Linked DNA regions of Sinorhizobium fredii USDA 257. The protein of the gene in region 2 interacts with the protein of the main gene of each other region in a pairwise test. Links are inferred from orthologs where the notes say so. Each region holds a gene or a part of one and is shown on either strand. Other genes may lie near its edges. The genes, in order: ribD and accC.

Region 1 (15,569 bases), 2.6 Mb from region 2 along the record:
GCGGCCTGGGCCGTGCGGACATTGGCCCTGACCGAAACATGCATGCCGATGAAGCCGGCCGCGCCCGAGAGCACCGCGCCGATCAAGAATCCAATGGCGGCCGCACCCGAAAGCAAAACCCATGCAGCGAAGAATACGACGACACCGACGATGGCAATGGTTGTGTACTGACGCGTGAGGTAGGCCTGCGCCCCCTCTCTGATAAAACCTGCGATCTCCTGCATGCGGGCATTCCCCTGGTCGGCGGCCATCACCGACTGTGTCGCCCAGATGGCATAGGCCACCGAAAGCAACCCGCATGCGATAACGCCCAACAATATGGTCATTTCGCACTTTCCTCCGTTTAAACCCGCGGCCTCAACTCCCTGCCGCCGGCCCCTCTGTCCCGCGAATCGCATGCCCCTCCTCAAGCGGCATGCCCCCACGGCGCGGCCAGAGTGCGGTTGCGATGGTGGATCGTCAAGCCCCTGAAATTGCCGGCATGCCGGCCTCTGAGGGTCAGGCTTTCAGGAAGCGAGCGTGGCTTCAGGCGGCCGCTCTCTTGCTCGAACGCATCAGGAGGACGAGGAGCAAAAGGCAGAGGCCCGCCACCGGCCAGATGACCGCGTTGAGCATGTCCCAGCCGTAGGCGGCCAGAACCTTGCCGGAGGCGAAGGACGAGACGGCAACAGTCGAAAACAGCACCACGTCGTGGAAGCCCTGGACCTTGTCCGCCTCATGCGGTCGGTAGCTCTGGGCGACGATTGAAGTCGCGCCGATGAAGCCGAAGTTCCAGCCGAGCCCGAGGAGAACGAGAGCGCCCCAGAAGTTCCAGAGCGCCAAGCCAAGATGGGCGACGGCCGCACAGCCCATGAGCAACATGAGCCCGCAGGCGACGACGCGCTCCGCGCCGAAGCGGGTTATCAGCCAACCTGTGGCGAAGCTCGGAGCGAACATGGCAAGCACGTGCCATTGGATCCCAAGCGTCGCGAGATCGCTCGAAAAACCGCAGCCGACGACCATGGCGACCGGGGCGCCGGTCATCATGAAGGTCATCAGCGCATAGGAGGAGATGCCGCAGACCATCCCGGTCAGAAAGCGCTGGCTGCCGGCGATCTCGCGGAGCGAACGGGCGGGTAGACCCGCTTCTGCGGATGACGCCTTCGTGGCTTCCGGGAGCCGCAGGGGGATAAAGAAGAAAAGGGCGAAGAGGCAGACGGGTATCAGCGCGACGAAGGCACCGGCGAACCATACGGGTGCGAAGAAGTCGCCGGCCAAGATGACGATCTGAGGACCAAGGACCGCCGAGACGATGCCGCCGCCGAGAATCCAGGAAATTGCCGATGCTTTGTAGAAGGACGGCGACGCATCCGCGGCGGCGAAACGCAGCTTCTGGGTGAAACCGCTCGAGGACCCGAGAATAGCCAGACCGGCTGCAAAAAGCCAGAAACTCGCCTGGAAAAGAGCGGCCGCCGTGATCATGCCGCCGATCATGGCAACCGTCGCGCCAGCCATGAAGGCAAAGCGCCGTCCAATCGATCGCGACAGGATCGCCACCAAGATGACGCCAAGCGCCATTCCGACATTGAATGCGGTCAGCGGCGCGGTCGCGAGCGACTTGTCGTCGCCGAGCAATTGATGGCCCGCAATACCGCCGACGGCGAAGCTGATCGGCCCGACGACGCCGAGCAGCGCCTGGGCGACAGTCAGCAGAAGGACGTTGCGGCGGGCCTCGCGAAGAACCGTTCCGATGTCGTCCCCGGCCGCAACAAGCATGAGGGGCTATGTCCGCTGCTCGCCGCGGATCTGCTTGGCGATGCGGTCGAGGACAGCGTTGACGAGCTTCGGCTCCTCGTCCTCGAAGAAGGCCTTGGCGATCTCGACATATTCGGTAACGATCACCGGAACCGGTACGTCCCTGCGCTCGAGCAGTTCGAAAGTGCCGGCGCGCAGGATGGCGCGGACGGTGGAATCGAGTCGCGAAAGCGCCCAATCGTCCTGAAGCGCGTATCCGATCAACGGGTCGAGCTTGCGCTGGTCGCGCACGACGCCGGAGACGATCGAGCGGAACCAGGAGGCGTCCGCCTTGAGATAGGTCTCGCCGTCCAGTTCCTGGCCAAGACGATGCGCCTCGAACTCGGCAACGATCTCGAGCACGCCGGTTCCGCCGACTTCCATCTGGTAGAGGGCCTGAACGGCCGCAAGGCGCGCGGCGCCACGCTGGTTGACCTGCTTCAGCGGCTGATCCGAGGGGGTGTTCGTCACTGTTCTTTACTCAGCTTGTTCTTCAGTTCGATCATGGTGAGCGCGGCACGCGCGGCAAAGCCGCCCTTGTCGCCCTCCGAGCGACGGGCACGCGCCCACGCCTGTTCCTCATTCTCCACCGTCAGGATGCCGTTGCCGAGCGCCAGGCTCTCGCTCACGGCGAGATCCATCAAAGCACGCGCCGACTCGTTCGCCACGATGTCGAAATGATAGGTCTCGCCGCGAATCACCATGCCGAGCGCAACGAAGCCGTCGTAGTCGGTTCCGCCTTCGTCGGCACCATCGAGCGCCATGGCCAGTGCCGCGGGAATTTCCAGGGCGCCCGGAACCGTAACGATATCATAGGTCGCGCCGGCTGCGTCGAGCGCATGCTTAGCCCCGTCGAGCATTGCGTCGGCCATATCGTCATAGAAGCGCGCTTCCACAATCAGGATGCGGACCGGCTTGGTATTCGCCATGGATCACCTGTCTTGAAATATGGGCCGGCCTCGGCCAGCGCAGGCGGCGGTCAAACCACGGCCTGCGCAGAATGGCAAGCAAATTCCTGCATGCGGAGGCCATTTGCCGCGCCATCTTCCGCCTCAGGCTGCTCCGGTGACGGTTCCGGCATATACTAGCTTTAAAACCTCAAGTATATTGCGGCCGATTCTGCAAGGTGAAGCTGTTCACGCTGCGGAAGGGCCGCCACGGCCGGGAGGAAAGCCATGACGGAAATCCGCAAACCGATCGTCAGTCTCGACCAGCTCGGCCTCGACCACTGGCGCCGCGGCTCGTTCTTCGAATCGCGCGACGCCTCGTTCGGTGCGCTTCTCGGCCTGAAAGACCTCGGCATCAGCTATGGCGAGGTGCCGCCGGGCAAATCCGGCTGCCCCTTTCACAACCACCATGTCGAGGAGGAATTGTTCATCATTCTCGAGGGAGAGGGCACATACCGCTTCGGCGGCGAACGCTATGCCGTCGGGCCCGGCGACGTGCTCGGCGCACCGGCTGGCGGTCCTGAAACGGCGCATCACCTGATCAACACAGGAACGTTGCCGCTCAAGTATCTGTCGATATCGACCATGGCCTCGACCGAGATTTGCGAATATCCGGACTCCGGCAAGTTCCTGGCCAGAACCCGGCGGTCCGACACGCGCGAGGCTTCGTTCGACTTTATCGGCCGGCCTCAATCGGCAACCGACTATTGGGATGGTGAGCCGGGCTGCGCTCAGGACCTAACTTCACCTTCTCCATCAGCCAAACCGGCCCCATCAGCCAAACCGGAGTGAAAATGCATCGTGTGCCCGTAATCGAGACCGAGCGGCTTCTCTTGCGCCCCTATCGGCGCGACGATTTTCCCTGCTACAGCGCACTCTTCGCGGACGGGGAAGTGACGCGTCACGTGGGTGGCGTGCCCTACACGCGCGAACAGTCCTGGACGCGGTTCTTGCGCCAGGTGGGGATGTGGCACTATTTCGGCTTCGGCTTCTTTGCGATCCAGGAGAAGGACGGCGGTGCGTTCATCGGCGAGGCCGGATTCCATGATCCCCACCGCGAGATCACACCATCGCTCGAGGGAACGATGGAGATGGGCTGGGCACTTTCGCCGAAGTGCCATGGCCGCGGCTTTGCGACGGAGGCGGTCTCCGCCGCACTCGCCTGGGGCGATCGCGAGTTTCCCGCCCTTAGAAAGACCTGCATCATCGAACCCGGCAATGAGGCTTCGATCCGGGTCGCGCTCAAGTATGGTTTTAGGGAATTCCGGCGCACGACCTATCACGGTAGACCGATGCTCATGTTCGAACGCCGGTCGACGGGCGCAGTCTGAGCCAAGGCCAGGCTCCGGCGTCCATTTTGCCGGGCTTGTTGGCATCCGCGAACATGAACGATTTTTAACTATTTTTCAGGAACTTACGCCTCGGAAATGGCCACATTCCGGCCCAGTTTCGTAACCGTTGGCACGGCGCGACACCGGAAGCAACGGGGAAACGCCACCCCAACCAGTCGAAACAATCCAGCGCCACTTGCTGCGGATGACCCCACCCGCAAACGGTCCGTGCTGGCCAAAGCGGAGCCGCGCGACCGGCTCAGCAATCGCAACGAGTCATGCGTTCGATTGCCTGCCCGGGCCGCAACCGCGAGCAAAGGAGCATGACAATGAACCGCATCGCGACTTTTTCCGTCATCGCCGCCCTCTCCACACTGAGCTTCGGCGGCATCACCTATGCCACGGACGCCAAGATGAACTGGCCGAGTCACATCGACCACACCGTTCGCGCCTTCAAGGGCGACAATGTCAGAGTCGTCGACGTCGACACGTTGAACCAGGAGAACCAGACCCGGATGTGGATCGATGAGGCAACGGCGGAACAACGCACCGCCCTGCTCGCAGCAGTCGATGCCAACAAGCCCTTGGCATCCAAGCTGAAGGCGCAACGTGTCGAGATGAACAACATCGCCGGCGCCGAGGAAGCCGCCGACGGTGGTTTGACAATCTACGTTCGCTGACCTCCTCGAAAGCAGTACCGGACGGGAAACCGCGCGGTTTCCCATCCCGCCTCAAGGCGGCGTCCCCGATCGGGGACGCCGCCCCGCATTTCGCCCACTGCAACTGCACCAAGCGCGTTTCAATAGCGCAATCGACAAAGTATAGTTCGCCTGCAGTTCGCGCTAGCGGCTACATGTATTCCTGCCCGAACGTGCGCACGCAGTACAGACTGCGGCAGCTCGAAATCGGTACGCCGAACCATATGCGCGGACCGGGCGAGGCGAGTGGCATCTTCGCGCTCGAATGCGCCTTGGATGAACTGTCCTACGCCCTCGGGCTCGATCCTGTCGAACTACGGCGGCGGAACGAACCCGAGATCGATGAGAGCGAGAACAAGCCCTTCTCCAGCCGCTCGCTGATGAAATGATAAGACCTCGCCGCCGAGCGCTTCGGTTGGTCGCATCGGGCTTCCGAACCGCGCTCCATGCGCGACGGTCGTCTCCTGATCGGCATGCGTGTGGCCTCGGCCACCTATCCGGCCTACCACGCGCCGTCCACGCGACCGGCAAGCGCGTGCGCACCCTGCCGATCCGAATAGAGGATGTACTGACCGCTTAGTTACCTTTCGCACCGACTGGAGAGGATCAAAATACCGCCATCCGCCGTCGAAACCCTTCGGCCGCCATCGACATCATTCTCCCTGGGAAACGGGAAACTCGGCGAGCCGGGCCGCATAGCGCGCCATGGTATCGACCTCGAAATTGACGTGGTCGCCGGCCCGGCGTTCACCCCAGGTGGTGACTTCGAGCGAATGGCGGATCAACAGCACGTCGAAGTCGGCGCCATCCACCCGGTTGACGGTCAGAGAAGTGCCGTCTAGCGCAACGGAACCCTTCGGCGCAACAAAGCGGGCGAGATGTTCCGGCGCGCGGAGCCGGAAGCGCACCGCATCGCCTTCCGGGTCGACGGCGAGAATTTCCGCCTGGCCGTCCACATGGCCGGAAACGATGTGGCCGCCGAGCTCGTCGCCGATCTTCAGCGAACGCTCGAGATTGATGCGCGTGCCCTCTTGCCAGCCGGAAACGGTCGTCAGCCTCAACGCCTCTTCCCAGGCCTCGACTTCGAACCAGCGCTCGTTGCTGCCAGCCTCCGGCAGGCCCGTTACGGTCAGGCACACCCCGGCATGGGCGATCGAGGCTCCCATGTCGATCGTCTTCGGATCATAGCTGGTGGCGACGCGAAGCTTGATGCCTTCCCGGAGCGCCGTGACCTTCTCCACGGTGCCGATATCGGTGATTATGCCTGTGAACATCCGGTATCTCTTTCGTAATCGTCGAAAATATCATCGCCGTAACGGGCCGTACGCTTGAGCGAAAACCCGGCGGGTACGGTCGTCCGACCAAATGGGGATCGGATGCCGTCTGCGCCAATAGTCGCCGGCCCGTTGTACAGCAGAATTCGATCGACCAGCCCCGCATCGAGAAACTGGCGCGCCGCCCGCGCGCCGCCTTCGACCAGAAGCGAGGAAATGCCGCGCGAGGCCAGTGCCGTCAAAAGATCGGCAACGGTATCGGCATTCAACACTTCGACGCCGGCTTCTTCCAGCGCGCTGCGCCTCGCTGTTGCGGCCCGATCGAGCACCGAATCTGCGACGGCGATCAATGGGACCGCACCGGCCGAGCGGACGAGCTTCGATTCGACCGTCAAGTCTAGACGTCGATCAAGGACGATACGGATTGGCGAACGCGCTTCAAGCCCAGGTAACCGAACGGTGAGTTCCGGATCGTCGGCATTTGCCGTACCGGCCCCGACGAGGATGGCATCCGTCTCGGCACGCAGCACCTGGACCTGGGCGCGCGAGACCGCACCGGTGATCCTCAGCTGCCCTTCACCCTTTCGTCCGATCATGCCGTCGGCCGAGACGGCGAGCTTGAGGGTGACATGCGGCCGCTTCATCCGCTGGCGCATAAGATAAGCTTCCAGCACCCTCTCGCCCTCGTCGCGAAGGACACCGATGTCGACTCCGATGCCGGCGTCGCGGAGCATCACGACCCCGCGACCGGCCACGCGCTCGTCTGGGTCCAGAAGGCAAACGACGACGCGGGCGACGCCCGAGGCGATAAGCGCGTCGGCACAGGGCGGCGTCTTGCCATGATGCGAACAGGGTTCGAGGGTGACATAGACGGTCGCCCCCCTCGCCTTCTCACCTGCGTCGGCAAGAGCCTGCGATTCCGCATGCGGGCGTCCGCTTGGCGCCGTCACCGCTCGGCCGACAATCGTTCCGTCCTTGACGACAAGACAGCCGACGGAGGGATTGGTGGAGGTCAGACCGAGATTGCGGCGGGCGAGGCGCAATGCCGCCGCCATGAATCTCTCGTCCTCACGCGTCGGCCCGCCCATGCGCTCCTCCGCTAACTAGAGCTATTCGCTGGGATCGCGCGCGATCTTGGCGCTGATCTCGGCAATGACCTTCTCGAAATCCTCGGCGTGGGAAAAATCCCGATAGACGGAGGCGTATCGCACGAAGGCGACATCGTCGAGGCTCTTCAGGGCCTCAAGCACCTGTAGGCCGATTTCCTCCGAGGGAATCTCCGTCTCGCCGGAGCTTTCCAGGCGGCGGACGATACCAGACACCGCCCGCTCGATACGGTCACGATCGACCGGGCGCTTGCGCAGGGCGATCTCGAAGGAGCGCAAGAGCTTGTCCCGGTCGAAGGGCACCTTCCGACCGGTCTTCTTGATAATCATCAGCTCACGCAACTGCACCCGCTCGAAGGTCGTGAAGCGGCCGCCGCAATCAGGGCAGATGCGGCGGCGGCGAATGGCATTCCCGTCCTCAGCCGGACGGGAATCCTTCACTTGACTGTCTTCGGAACTGCAATAGGGGCAGCGCATGCAACCTTCCGATCACATGTAGCCGTACATCGGGAAACGGTCGGTGAGCTTCACCACCTTTTCGCGAACGGCGGTTTCGACGGCCGCATTGCCCTCGTCGGAGTTGGCCGCCTTCAGACCATCGAGCACCTCGACGATCAGCTCGCCGATTTCCTTGAATTCCGCCTCCTTGAAGCCGCGCGTCGTGCCGGCCGGTGCGCCGAGGCGAACACCGGAGGTGACGAAAGGCTTTTCCGGATCGAAGGGAATGCCGTTCTTGTTGCAGGTGATGTAGGCGCGGCCAAGCGCCGCCTCCGCGCGCTTGCCGGTGGCGTACTTCTTGCGCAGATCGACCAGCATCAGGTGGTTGTCGGTGCCGCCGGAAACGATGTCGAGGCCGTTGGCCTTCAGCGTTTCGGCAAGGGTGCGGGCATTCTTGACGATCTGGGCCGCATAGTCCTTGAAAGAGGGCTGCAACGCCTCGCCAAACGCAACGGCTTTGGCAGCGATCACATGCATCAGCGGACCGCCCTGGAGGCCTGGGAAGACTGCCGAATTGATCTTCTTGGCGATATCCTCGTCATTGGTGAGGATCATACCGCCACGGGGGCCGCGCAGCGACTTGTGCGTCGTGGTCGTCGCGACATGGCAATGCGGGAACGGCGACGGATGCTGGCCACCGGCGACAAGGCCGGCAATGTGGGCCATATCGACCATGAGCCAGGCGCCGACTTCATCGGCGATCTCACGGAAACGCTTCCAGTCCCAGATGCGCGAATAGGCGGTGCCGCCGGCGATGATCAGCTTGGGCTTGTGCTTGCGGGCCTTCTCGACGACATCGTCCATGTCGAGCAGGTGATCGTCTTCGCGCACACCGTAGGAAACGACGTTGAACCACTTGCCCGACATGTTCACCGGGGAGCCGTGGGTCAGGTGGCCGCCGGAATTGAGGTCGAGGCCCATGAAGGTATCGCCCGGCTGCAGGAGCGCCAGGAACACCGCCTGGTTCATCTGCGAACCGGAGTTCGGCTGCACGTTGGCGAAATTGACGCCGAAGAGCTTCTTGGCACGGTCGATCGCCAGTTCCTCGGCGATGTCGACATATTGGCAGCCGCCGTAATAGCGCTTGCCCGGGTAACCCTCGGCATATTTGTTAGTCATGATCGAGCCCTGGGCTTCGAGCACGGCACGGGACACGATGTTCTCGGAGGCGATCAGCTCGATCTCATGGCGCTGGCGACCCAGCTCCTTCTCGATCGCACCGAAGATTTCCGGATCGCTGTCGGCGAGAGAGCGGGTGAAGAAGGCGTCATTGGTCTGTGCAAGCATCGCGCGAGGCTCCTCTCAAGGGTGGCTGTTCTTTAGCTTCCTCGCACGCCGAGAGCAATATCCGCTGTGCGGTTTGCGCCATTTCCACCATCCGCCGCGCCCATATATCGCGGCCGAGTAGACATGAAAAAGCCGCGCATCCTGGAATACGCGGCCTTGATCGAAAAATACGGCACTTTTGCTTATTGCGGCAAGGCGTCGGCGTCGATGGGGCCGGGCGATTGCTCGACTCCGGTCGTCGTCTGCAGGGCCAGTTCCGCGGCGCCGTCGCGCTGATAAATATCGTCGCGGAACTGGACGACGCGATCCTTCGCCGACCAGGCGGTGACGTAGGTGAAATAGACCGGCACCTCTTCGGCAAGCTTGATCGGCGTGTTGACGCCCGTCTTGATGGTCGCCTCGATCTGCTGGCGCGACCAGCCGGGCGTCTCCTTGAGCAGCCAGTTCGAGAGGTCGCGGACGTTCTGCACGCGCACACAGCCCGACGATTCGAAGCGCATCAGCTTGTTGAACAGGCCTTGCTGCGGCGTGTCGTGCATGTAGACCGCATGCTCATTGTGGAAGTTGATCTTCGTCGAGGACATGGCGTTGATCTTGCCGGGATCCTGCCGGAACATCAGATTCGGCGCCTTTTCGGCATTCCAGTCGACCGTTTCAGGCGACACTTCGTTGCCGCTTCCGTCGAAGAGGCGGATGGCGTTGCGCTCGAGATAGGTCGGGTCCTTGCGCATCAGCGGCATGATGTCCTTCTGGACGATCGAGCGCGGCGCGGTCCAGTAGGGATTGAGGATGACCTCGTAGATCTTCGAATTGAGGATCGGCGACTGGCGGTCGATCTTGCCGACGACAGCGGCATGACGCAACACGACGCGGCCGTTCTCTACCGCCTCGATATAGGCGGCGGGAATGTTGACCATGACATAGCGGCGGCCGAGATCGCCCGACATCGACTGAAGCCGCACAAGGTTGGTCTCGAGTTGGGCCAGCCGCGTCGCGGCGTCGACGTTCAGTGCCTTGAACGTATATTCGCCGATCACGCCGTCCGCCGGCAGACCGTGGCGGGCCTGGAAGCGCTTGATCGCGCCGTCGACGTAGGAATCGAAGGAAGAGGAAATACCGGCGGACCGCGGCAGGTCGCCGGAGACCATCAGGCGCTGACGCAGCTGCTGGACGGAGGGATCGGTGACGCCAAGCTCGAGCCTTACACCGGTCTGCGGAACCTGGGGCCAGCCGCCGCCGGCGACGATCTGCTGGTAATCGAAGATTGCCTGCTGCACATGGCTGATCGTCTGAGGGCCGAAAACCGGTGTATTGGAAAGAACTGCTGTCGCGGTGCGCGAGGCCTTGGCATCGAACTGGTCATCCCAGGAGCCGCGACGCGGCGAATTGATGAGTTCGCCCAGTGCGTCCTGGGCACTGGCGGCGCCTGCCCATGCGGCGGCACCGAGCGTTGCGGCCGAGCGCAGAAACGCGCGGCGCGAGAAAGCATCAATTCCGTTCTTTTTCGACATAGTCCCACCATCAAATGCGCCAATACGCGCGCTGCCCGAGCCCTAGCACAAACGTGGTTAACAAAGGTAAACCCGCGTGCCCACCCGGCTCTCAAGTTGCTTTCACGATCGTGCGAGCGAGAGCCAATCGGCAGGCGGGCCACGAAACGAATCGCCGCCACAGACGCAATTGCGCACCTGCCGCATGGTAGCGTCGCTGTCATAGTAATATGGCCAATTCGTGTCTCGGCCTACCCGGGCGGATAGAGCGGCGAGGGCTTGGACGACAACTCGATGGAGAAAACCAGCAAAGGTCGGACACGCAGGGATTGCGCCCGACCCTTGAGGCTGGAGATGCGTACGCCTTACTTAGAGGCGATACATGATGCTGTCGTTCCAGAAGCGGTCTAGGCGCTGCAGGAGCTTGTTCATCTGGGTGAACTCATCCGAACCGATGCCGCCGACCTTATGGATCGAGCCGACATGGCGCTCGTAGAGCTTGGCGACGGTCTCGGCAATCTCCTGGCCTTCTTCCGTCAGACTGATGCGGACCGAACGACGGTCGATGCGGGAGCGCTGATGGTTGATGAGGCCAAGATCGACGAGCTTCTTGACGTTGTAGGAGACGTTCGAACCGAGATAGTAGCCGCGGGAGCGAAGTTCGCCGGCGGTCAGTTCTGAATTGCCGATGTTGAAGAGCAGCAGCGCCTGAACGGCGTTGACATCGCTGCGGCCCTGCCGGTCGAATTCGTCCTTGATGACGTCGAGCAGACGGCGATGCAGACGCTCGACAAGGTGAAGGGATTCCATATAGAGACCACGGATCGTCTCTTCCTGCGGGTCCCGGGGAGCAGCTACCTGCGGCTTCATCTTCGTGTTCATTTTCGTGCCTCACTGTTTCGTTTGGCGGTGTTTCTTTGTCTTCCCGCCTTGAGTGAGACCCTATCGAATACGTATAAAATTCTACTTAAACCGCAGCCTTAACATGTACTTACTATCCGTCGACACTGTCTCAGGGTGAATCAACTCTTACCTGCCGCGCCTGGCGCAGGCGCTGCCAGAAGATCGCCGCACGGAAAAGTACGAAGGTGACGGCGACCGATCCATGGAGCACGAGGAGCAGCGGACGGGCACCGAGCATGCCCGGATAGAACTCGACCATGGCGACTTCGATCGCGGCCGCAAGCACCCAGACAACCGGCCCCCAGGAGACGAGCAACCAGAGCCCAATGGCGGCGACCGGATAGAGGACGGCGAGCGCCGTTGCCGCAGCGCGCCACTCCGCTGCCAGCAGATCGAAACGCCCGGCGCCGCCGTGGGAAAAACCGATCAGCATCGCCCAGTAATTCAGCGCGAACCAGAAGCAGGAGGCCGAGACCAGGCGCAGGAACCAGCCGAACAGCACTTCGGTGAGCGATGGCTTCGGCACATGAGCAGAATCGTGAAGCATGGCCGGCAAGATAGGCCGAGTGCCGGCAATCCACCAGCCGCAAATCAAGAGCACGCGCCCGAGCCGCTGCGCGCGGAGAGGAAATGCCGCAGCCCCTCATCGCGTGATGCGGTTTTCAATCTGCCGAGGCGCGTGATAAACCGCCTTTGACCGACGCAGATGAAGGAAGAAGGACGCGGGCGCGATGAACGACAGCACAAATCTTGTGGACAGGATCACCGGGCACCGTCGCATGCGCCGCAACCGCAAGGCGGACTGGACACGCCGCTTGGTGCAGGAGAACCGGCTCGCCGTGGACGACCTGATCTGGCCGATCTTCATCGTGCCGGGCAAAGGCATCGCTCAGCCTATCGAAGCAATGCCCGGCGTCAACCGCATGAGCATCGACAGGGCCGTCGAGGCGGTCAAGGAGGCGGCCGACCTCGGCATTCCCGCCGTCGCCACCTTCCCGAATATCGAGATGGCGCTCCGCGACCAGACCGGCTCGAACAGCCTTGCCGCCGACAATCTCATCAACCAGGCGACGCAAGCGATCAAAAAAGCCGTTCCGAATATCGGCGTCATTACCGACGTGGCGCTTGACCCCTTCACCAGCCACGGCCATGACGGCATCCTGCGCGATGGCGAGATCGTCAACGACGAGACGGTGGAAGCGGTGGCGCGCGCCGCAGTCGTCCAGGCGGATGCCGGCTCCGACATCATTGCGCCTTCCGAGATGATGGACGGGCGGATCGGCGCGATCCGCGAGGCGCTCGATGCCAGCGGCCACCATAATGTCGGCATCATGTCCTATGCGACGAAGTTCGCCTCCGCCTTCTACGGCCCCTATCGCGAGGCGATCGGCACCGGCGGGCTGCTGAAGGGCGACAAGAAGACCTACTATATAGATCCGGCCAACGGCACCGAAGCGATCCGCGACGCCGCGCTCGACGTCGAGGAAGGCGCCGACATGCTGATGGTGAAACCGGGCCTGCCGTATCTCGACATCTGCTGGCGGATGAAGGAAGCCTTCGGCCTGCCGGTCTTCGCCTATCAGGTCTCGGGCGAATACACGCAGATCAAGGCGGCGGCCGCCAACGGCTGGATCGACGGCGAGCGCGTCATGCTCGAGACGCTGCTCTCCTTCAAGCGAGCCGGCTGCGACGGCATCCTCAGCTATTTCGCCGTCGAGGTGGCTAAGATCCTGGCGAAGCGGTGAGCGGCCGGTTCGCGCGAGAGACGCATTGTTTTGACGAATTCGGTCCCCATATGTGATCGAAACGACGCGAGGCTGACATGAGCATGCACAACCAAGAACTCCGACTTCCGAGCCAGGACTGGCGCGCTTACCAGGGTGTTCTGTCGCGCCGGGTGTTTGCCTTCATTATCGACTACCTGATCGTCGCGCTCCTGTGGATTCCGGCTGCGGTCGTCGTGTTCTTTCTCGGCATCCTGACGCTCGGCCTCGGATTCTTCCTCTATCCCGTGCTCTTCGCTCTCGTGGCGATGCTGTATTTCGGACTGACGGTCGGCGGCCGCGAGCAGGCGTCGCCCGGGATGAGGATCATGGGTGTGGCGATCGCCCGGACGGATGGCCGGCCCATGGATTTCCTGACGGCAATCGTCCACCTGGCGATCTTCTGGATCGCCAATGCGCTGTTGACTCCGCTCATCTTGCTGATCGGACTGTTCACGGATCGCGGCAGGCTGCTGCACGACCTTCTGATCGGTACCGTCACCGTCCGGCGCGACATGTATTGACGGCGCCCGGCCCGTCGAAAACGACTGTGCCGCGGCCCGGATGAACCCGGGTCAAACCGGAAGCATCTCCAGACGAAGAATTGCCGGCACTTTGCTCGCTCCTTGCGGAACGAGTGTGTTGACGTTTTTATTTCTTCGGCCATCCTATTGCAGAGTAACTTCGCGAAGAGTGACCCCCACGCTCGATGAACACGCAGACCACATCGTCTCCGCAATTCTACCTGACCGCACCGGCAGCCTGTCCGTACCTGCCGAACGAGATGGAACGGAAGGTCTTCACCCACATGGTGGGCGAGCGCGCTCCCGAGTTGAACGATCTTCTGACCCAGGGCGGTTTCCGCCGTTCGCAGAACATTGCCTATCGCCCGGCCTGCGAGACCTGTCGCGCCTGCATCTCGGTGCGTATCCTGACCAATGAATTCTTGCCCACCCGTTCGATGCGCCGCGTGCTCGCGGCCAACGAGGACGTGGTCTCCACCGAATACCCGGCCGAACCATCGAGCGAGCAGTACAACCTCTTCCGCCGCTATCTGGATTGCCGGCACCAGAGGGGGGGCATGTCGGACATGTCAGTGCTCGACTACGCAATGATGGTCGAGGACACCCATGTACACACGAAAATCATCGAATACCGCTTGAGGGCCGAGGGCGACGGCATCAGCGAAAAGGCCAAAGGCCCCTTGATCGCCACGGCACTCACCGACCGGATGTGCGACGGGCTGTCTATGGTCTATTCCTTCTTCGATCCGGGCCTTGCAAACCGGTCCCTCGGCACCTTCATGATCCTCGACCATATCCGCCGTGCAAAGGAACGCGGCCTGCCGCACGTCTATCTCGGCTACTGGGTCAAGGGATCGCGCAAAATGGGGTACAAAACAAAGTTTTTGCCGCAGGAGCACCTTATGGCCCGCGGTTGGGAGCGTTATGCTGGCGGGGAAGATTCTCCTGAAACCGCCACGGATTGACGATTGACCCCCTCCTCTGACGCCGCCCGGCATCGGCGCGGCCTTGCCATCACCGGCCTCGGCGGCCTTGCGCTTTCCTTCGACATCCCGCTGATCCGTTCGGCAGACGGCGAAGTCTGGTCGATTCTCGCCGTGCGCAGCCTGTCGACCTTTGCGGTGGCGATCGCCGCCTGGTTCTTTATCAATCGCGTGCTGGGCCGCCAGATTGCGCTGATCCCCGGCAAGGCCGGGCTGATCGCCGGCCTCTTTTACGGCATCAATTCCTTCACCTTCCTGCTCGCGGTGTTCAACACCTCGACAGCAAACGTCGTTTTCATCCTCGCCTTCACCTCGATGTTCGCGGCAATTCTCTCCTGGATCTTCCTGAAGGAGCGCCCCTCCAACGCCACGCTGCTGACGATGGCGATCATGCTTCTCGGCGTCGGGGTGATCGTCCAGGACGGGCTCGAAAGCGGGAACCTGTTTGGCGACGCGATGGCCGCCTGCTCCGCTTTCCTGCTGGCGAGCGCCATCGCCATCAGCCGCGCCAGCGGACGGGACATGGCGCTGGTGCCGCTAACGACTGCGATCTTTCCAGCCCTGGCGGCGCTCACGCTTTTGCCGGCGAGCGGCATCGCCATTGCCGCACCGGGCTATATTCTCTTCAATGGGCTGGTGATGATCCCTGTCGCCTTCTTTTGCCTGGCGACGGGCCCGCGTTATCTCTCGGCACCGGAAGTGGGGATGTTCTACCTGCTCGAGACGATTCTGGCACCGATCTGGGTGTGGATGGTCTTTTCCGAGACGCCCACTTTCCAGACGCTCGTCGGCGGCACGATCCTCATCATCGCCCTGCTTGGTCATTCGCTGTGGCAGATGCGCAGCAAGGCGGCAAAGGCGCAGCTACCCTGTGCCGAATTGCCATTTACCGGTTGACGGCCGCTCGCCCACCGGTCACTGCGGGGTGGTAGAAGCAGGCCCCGTCTCCTCAATCTGCGTGCGCATCGCCCAGAGCTCGCGATTGGTGTTGA
Region 2 (5,926 bases):
CACGATGCCATTCGCGCGATCGCGGTTCCGGTCGTGGAACTGCATCTTTCCAACATCCATGCGCGCGAGGAATTCCGCCACAAGTCGATGATTGCGCCGGCCGTCAAGGGCGTGATCTGCGGCTTCGGTGCGCAGAGTTACATTCTGGCGCTGCATGCGCTAAAGAACCTGACAAACACGTCGAAATAAGAAGTACACGAGGCTCATATCCCATGGCTGACAAGAAACCGGGTATCGATCAGGCGCTGATCCGCGATCTCGCCAATATCCTCAAGGATACCGACCTGACCGAGATCGAAGTGGAACAGGACGATCTGCGCATCCGCGTTTCGCGGAACGGCACGCCTGTTGCGATGCCCATGCACGCAATGCCCACCTACCAGATGCATCCGGCAATGTCCGCGGCACCTGCGCCGGTCGCCGCACCCGCCGCGACTCTCGAAGGTGGCCACAATACGAAGAACGCGGTGACGGCGCCGATGGTCGGCACGGCTTATCTCTCCCCGGCCCCGGGCGCCCGCCCGTTCATCGAGGTCGGCGCGACGGTCAAGGAAGGCCAGACGATTCTGATCATCGAGGCCATGAAGACGATGAACCAGATCCCGGCTCCCCGCTCCGGCAAGGTGACGGAAATTCTCGTGCAAGACGCCGCTCCGGTCGAATATGGCGAACCTCTGATCGTGATCGAATAAGGCACGATGGCGATGATCTCGAAAATCCTCATTGCCAATCGCGGCGAAATCGCTCTGCGCGTGCTGCGCGCCTGCAAGGAACTCGGCATCGCGACCGTGGCCGTGCATTCGACCGCAGACAGCGACGCCATGCATGTCCGGTTGGCCGACGAGAGCGTCTGCATCGGTCCGCCGCCATCCCGCGAAAGCTATCTGAACATCCATCAGATCGTCGCTGCCTGTGAGATCACCGGCGCTGATGCGGTGCATCCGGGTTACGGCTTCCTTTCGGAAAACGCCAAGTTCGCGGATATCCTCGAGGCGCACGGCATCACCTTCATCGGCCCGACGGCCGAGCACATCCGTCTGATGGGCGACAAGATCACCGCCAAGAAGACCGCGGAGGAGCTCGGCATTCCGGTCGTTCCCGGCTCCGACGGCGAAGTGAAGCCCGAGAACGCTCTTAAGATTGCCCGCGAGATCGGCTTCCCAGTCCTGATCAAAGCGACGGCCGGCGGCGGCGGACGCGGCATGAAGGTCGCCAGAACGGAAGAGGATCTCGAGCATGCCGTCGCGACGGCACGCTCGGAGGCGGCGGCCGCCTTCGGCAACGACGCGGTCTATATGGAGAAATTTCTCGGAAAGCCGCGTCATATCGAAATCCAGATCGTCGGCGACGGCGAAGGCAATGCCATCCATCTCGGCGAACGCGACTGCTCGCTGCAGCGCCGCCACCAGAAGGTCTGGGAGGAAGCGAATTCCCCGGCTCTCAACGTCGAGCAGCGCATGAAGATCGGTCAGGTCTGCGCCGACGCGATGAAGAAGATGAAGTATCGCGGCGCCGGCACGATCGAGTTCCTCTACGAGGAGGGCGAGTTCTATTTCATCGAAATGAACACGCGCCTGCAGGTCGAGCATCCGATCACCGAAGCTATCACCGGCATCGACCTGGTGCACGAGCAGATCCGCGTAGCATCGGGCGGTGGCCTATCGGTCAAGCAGGAAGACGTCGTCTTCTCCGGTCATGCCATCGAATGCCGCATCAATGCCGAGGATCCGCGCACTTTCGTGCCCTCCCCGGGCACGATCACGCATTTCCACGCGCCCGGCGGCCTCGGCGTGCGCGTCGATAGCGGCGCCTATCAGGGCTATCGGATTCCCCCCTATTATGACAGCCTGATTGGCAAGCTGATTGTCCACGGGCGGACGCGCGTCGAATGCATGATGCGGCTGCGCCGTGTGCTCGACGAATTTGTCATCGATGGCATCAAGACGACGTTGCCGCTTTTCCAGGAACTGATAAACAATCAGGATATCGCCAATGGTGATTACGATATCCACTGGCTGGAGCACCATCTGGCCGCAACGTCCGCATAGGGTAAGAGATTGAAAGGATCGCGCAGCAAACAACCGGAAATCACCCCGGACATGTTGTTGCGCGCCTATTCCATCGGTCTCTTTCCGATGGCTGACTCGGCCGACGATCCGGAGCTCTTCTGGGTCGAGCCGGAAATCCGCGGCGTCATTCCGCTGGATCGATTTCACGTCTCCCACAGCCTGGCCAAGAGAATTCGCAAGCGTCCTTTCGAGATCCGCTTCGATACAGCCTTCGAAGCGGTTGTCGAGGGATGCGCGAAGCCCGCACCCGGTCGTCCGACCACCTGGATCAACGGCAAGATCCGCTCGCTCTACGCGGCATTGCATCACATGGGCTATGCGCACAGCGTCGAGGCCTGGGAGGACGACAGGCTCGTCGGTGGCCTCTACGGCGTCTCGCTCGGGGCAGCCTTCTTCGGCGAGAGCATGTTTTCGCTGCGCACCGATGCCTCGAAAATCTGTCTGGTCCATCTCGTCGAGCGGCTTCGTGCCCGGCACTTCCAGCTCCTCGATACGCAGTTTACGACGGAGCACCTGAAAGCCTTCGGCGCTGTCGACGTGCCGAAGGCCGAGTATGACCTGTTGCTTGCCAGGGCGATCGCCTCGCCGAATCTTGAATTTTAGTCGGGATGCCCGCCTGCAGCCCCTGCGACTTTTCAATCGCACATTGACCTGCTGTGTCCTCTGCTTGTGCGGGACGGCGGCCTATTGCTTCGCCGCCGTATCCGGGGGCGGAACGTCGGAAGTCGGCTTGCAGGACTGCAGCCAGACATCATAGACGGGATGCTCGACCGCGTTGAGGCCGGGACTGTCGGCGAACATCCAGCCGGTGAAGATGCGGCGGATCTTGCGGTCGAGCGTGATCTCGTCGACATCCACGAAGGTGGTGGTCTTCGGCGCCTCAGTCTCGTCGCGGCTATAGCAGACGTGCGGGGTCACCTGCAGGGCGCCAAACTGAACCGTCTCGCCGATATAGACGTCGAAGGTGGTGATGCGGCCGGTGATCTTGTCGATACCGGAAAAGACGGCGACGGCGTTGGAGAGACGCGTCGCGCGTGCCGGTTCGACGGTGGAAATCAAAGGCAGAGCCAGGAGAAACGCAAGGCCCGTATGCCGGGCCGTCCGGCCCATCAAATTCCGCAGACAGAAACCTGCCATTCCCGCCAATCCCCTGCGATGCTGTTTGTTCTGGATAGCCCTTCAGGCGCTAAACCCGAAATGTGGCTGCGCCATGATCGATCCATAAGTTGAGACCGGAGCGGCGGGTCGGACCGCCTTCGTCAGCACCTATCAGGAGCGCGGCGTCCACGCGTCGTAGTCGCCGGTCACGCGCGGGCGCAGGCCTGCATTGGCCAGCGAACCTTTCGGGCGGTAGGCATTGGGCGTGCCGGTCGGGTTCGAGCGATGCGACTGCTGCCATTCGCGCGCGACGTATTTTTCGTCGGCGGGAGAAATATCGGTGCGGTGATGCATCCACCCGTGCCAACCGGCAGGAATGGCGGAGGCCTCGGCCGGGCCGTTGTAGATCACCCAGCGCCGCGTGCGGCCCTCGGAATCCTTGCCGCCCTGGTAGTAGACGTTGCCGAATTCGTCTTCGCCGACACGCTGGCCATGGCGCCAGGTGTGAAAGCGCGTACCGATCGTCTGTCCGTTCCACCAGGTGAATATCTGCAGCAGGAGCTTCATGGGCATCGTCCTTTACCGACCGATGGGAGCCAGCCGGATATAAAAATCTCGCACCCGCTTATGCCGCGCCCCTCATGCCTTGTCCAGTGGTTCAACCGGACCGGCGGTCATTTCACCTGCGTCTTGAAGCCGAAATGACTGCGTTCGAAACCGAGGCGTTCGTAGAAGCGATGCGCGTCGACCCGAACCGCATTGGAGGTGAGCCGCACTTTCGCCGCACCCCTTTCCCGCGCTTCGGCAATCGCGTGGCGGATCATCCGCGCCCCGATGCCACGGCCGCGCATGTCCTCCCTCGTCTGCACGGCTTCGATCACCAGGCTGGAACTGCCGCGCCCGGGAAGCGACGTCGAAACTGCCGTCTGGAAAGTACCGACGACTTCGTCGCCTATGCAGGCGACGAAGAGCGTCTGATGCGCCGAGGCGGTGATCTTCTCGAAGGCGGACAGATAGACGCCAAAGGCTTCAGGTTCGGTCGTGTCGCCGTGACCGCCAAGAAGATCATCCGCGAAAAGTCCGATTATGGCTGGCAAGTCTTCGCGCTCGGCTTTGCGGATCTCTATTTCCATTACTGTGATGCCCCAGCGTGCAGATATCTGAGTTATCGCATCAACCACCCCGAGGCGAAGCTATTGTGACAGCGTGTGAGGAGTCCCAGCATCAGATGTACAGATCAAGGAAGACGTTTCTCAAGAACAAGCGCCGGAATGCCGGATCCGTCCTCCCCGCAACTGGACGTCCTGTCAACTTCCGAAAACCCGTGCGCCCGATAAAAGGCGAGCGCATGCAGATTTTCCGGCTCGACCTCAAGCCGCATGCGCTCTGCATCCGGAAAGCAGGTTTCGAGTTCGGCGAACATGTCGCGGCCGATCCCCTGCCGTTGGTATTTCGGCAAGACGTAGAGCTGATGAAGGATGACGGTCTTCGGGAGTGTCTCCGACATGGCCGCAAAGCCCATGCCGGCGATCTCGCCGCCATTGTCCGCGACGACGAATTCGGCCCTCTTGCGCTGCAGCCGAGCTCTGAGAGCCTCTATGGAATGCCACCTGGCCGTCAGTTCGTCGACCTTGTCGACGCCATAAAGGCTGTCATAGGTCGCATGCCAGGTCTCGGTGAGCAGAGCGCGTACCTTTTCTAGGTCGCGCTCGCTTGCCGTCCGGACGAAGAACTCCGTCACTCTTCGATGCCGAGCTTGGACCTGACGAGAGCCTGCACCGCCTGCGGGTTTGCCTTGCCGCCGGTCGCCTTCATCACCTGGCCGACGAACCAGCCGGCGAGCGACGGTTTTGCCTTGGCCTTCTCCACCTGATCCGGGTTGGCGGCGATGATCTCATCGACGGCCTTCTCGATCGCCCCGGTGTCGGTGACCTGCTTCATGCCGCGGCTCTCGACGATTTCCGCCGGGTCGCCGCCTTCGTTCCACAGGATTTCGAAGAGATCCTTGGCGAGCTTGCCGGAGATCGTCTCCGCCTTGATGAGGTCGATGATGCCGCCGAGCTGGGCCGGCGAAACCGGAGTCTCTTCAATGGCTTTGCCGGCTTTGTTCAACGCACCCAGCAGGTCGTTGATTACCCAGTTCGCGGCAATCTTGCCGTCGCGCCCCTCGGCGACCGCCTCGAAATAATCGGCAATCGCCTTTTCCGAAACAAGCACGGAGGCGTCATAGACCGACAGCCCGAGATCGCGGACGAAGCGTTCCTTCTTGTCGTCCGGCAGTTCCGGAAGATCGGCTTTGAGCGCCTCTACAAAGGCGTCGTCGAACTCGAGCGGCAGCAGGTCCGGATCGGGGAAGTAGCGGTAGTCGTGCGCATCTTCCTTGGAGCGCATCGAGCGTGTCTCGCCCTTGTTCGGGTCGAAGAGCCGGGTCTCCTGATCGATCGTGCCGCCATCCTCGAGAATCGCGATCTGGCGGCGGGCCTCGTATTCGATCGCCTGGCCGACGAAGCGGATCGAATTGACGTTCTTGATCTCGCAGCGCGTGCCGAAGGGCTCGCCCGGACGGCGCACCGAGACGTTGACGTCGGCCCGCATCGAGCCCTCGTCCATGTTGCCGTCGCAGGTGCCGAGATAGCGCAGGATCGAGCGCAGCTTGGTGAGGTACGCTTTTGCCTCGTCCGACGAGCGCAGGTCCGGCTTGGAGACGATCTCCATGAGCGCCACGCCCGAGCGGTTGAGATCGACATAGGACATGGAGG

Evidence for each region.
Region 1: the proteins of accC (region 2) and ribD interact in binary tests that used the Escherichia coli proteins (3 or more experiments, as listed by UniProt). The link is inferred for Sinorhizobium fredii USDA 257 from one-to-one orthologs.

What each region holds. Positions count from the first base shown.
Region 1 is NC_018000.1:968,364-983,932, reverse strand. Bases 5,060-8,040 are described here. They hold ribD (bifunctional diaminohydroxyphosphoribosylaminopyrimidine deaminase/5-amino-6-(5-phosphoribosylamino)uracil reductase RibD), read right to left. Parts: upstream 7,112-8,040; coding sequence 6,008-7,111; downstream 5,060-6,007. Other genes in these bases: glyA (serine hydroxymethyltransferase), read right to left, coding at 7,619-8,040; nrdR (transcriptional regulator NrdR), read right to left, coding at 7,133-7,606; USDA257_RS04550 (riboflavin synthase), read right to left, coding at 5,403-6,023; USDA257_RS37580 (molybdopterin cofactor-binding domain-containing protein), read left to right, coding at 5,060-5,138. Outside these bases: USDA257_RS04590 (sodium-translocating pyrophosphatase), read right to left, coding at 1-326; USDA257_RS04585 (MFS transporter), read right to left, coding at 526-1,755; transcription antitermination factor NusB, read right to left, coding at 1,762-2,244; ribH (6,7-dimethyl-8-ribityllumazine synthase), read right to left, coding at 2,241-2,702; USDA257_RS04570 (cupin domain-containing protein), read left to right, coding at 2,949-3,512; USDA257_RS04565 (GNAT family N-acetyltransferase), read left to right, coding at 3,515-4,051; USDA257_RS04560 (hypothetical protein), read left to right, coding at 4,381-4,731; more of USDA257_RS37580, read left to right, coding at 4,905-5,059; more of glyA, read right to left, coding at 8,041-8,914; USDA257_RS04530 (L,D-transpeptidase family protein), read right to left, coding at 9,097-10,425; transcriptional regulator LdtR, read right to left, coding at 10,774-11,286; USDA257_RS04520 (DUF6163 family protein), read right to left, coding at 11,417-11,854; hemB (porphobilinogen synthase), read left to right, coding at 12,039-13,052; USDA257_RS04510 (RDD family protein), read left to right, coding at 13,130-13,594; USDA257_RS04505 (arginyltransferase), read left to right, coding at 13,780-14,559; USDA257_RS04500 (DMT family transporter), read left to right, coding at 14,563-15,474; USDA257_RS04495 (helix-turn-helix domain-containing protein), read right to left, coding at 15,493-15,569. UniProt on the Escherichia coli protein: Converts 2,5-diamino-6-(ribosylamino)-4(3h)-pyrimidinone 5'-phosphate into 5-amino-6-(ribosylamino)-2,4(1h,3h)-pyrimidinedione 5'-phosphate.
Region 2 is NC_018000.1:3,526,060-3,531,985, reverse strand. Bases 1-2,876 are described here. They hold accC (acetyl-CoA carboxylase biotin carboxylase subunit), read left to right. Parts: upstream 1-704; coding sequence 705-2,048; downstream 2,049-2,876. Other genes in these bases: aat (leucyl/phenylalanyl-tRNA--protein transferase), read left to right, coding at 2,058-2,672; accB (acetyl-CoA carboxylase biotin carboxyl carrier protein), read left to right, coding at 213-692; aroQ (type II 3-dehydroquinate dehydratase), read left to right, coding at 1-189. Outside these bases: USDA257_RS16300 (NADH:ubiquinone oxidoreductase subunit NDUFA12), read right to left, coding at 3,339-3,734; USDA257_RS16295 (GNAT family N-acetyltransferase), read right to left, coding at 3,842-4,300; USDA257_RS16290 (GNAT family N-acetyltransferase), read right to left, coding at 4,405-4,908; Asp-tRNA(Asn)/Glu-tRNA(Gln) amidotransferase subunit GatB, read right to left, coding at 4,905-5,926. UniProt on the Escherichia coli protein: This protein is a component of the acetyl coenzyme A carboxylase complex; first, biotin carboxylase catalyzes the carboxylation of the carrier protein and then the transcarboxylase transfers the carboxyl group to form malonyl-CoA.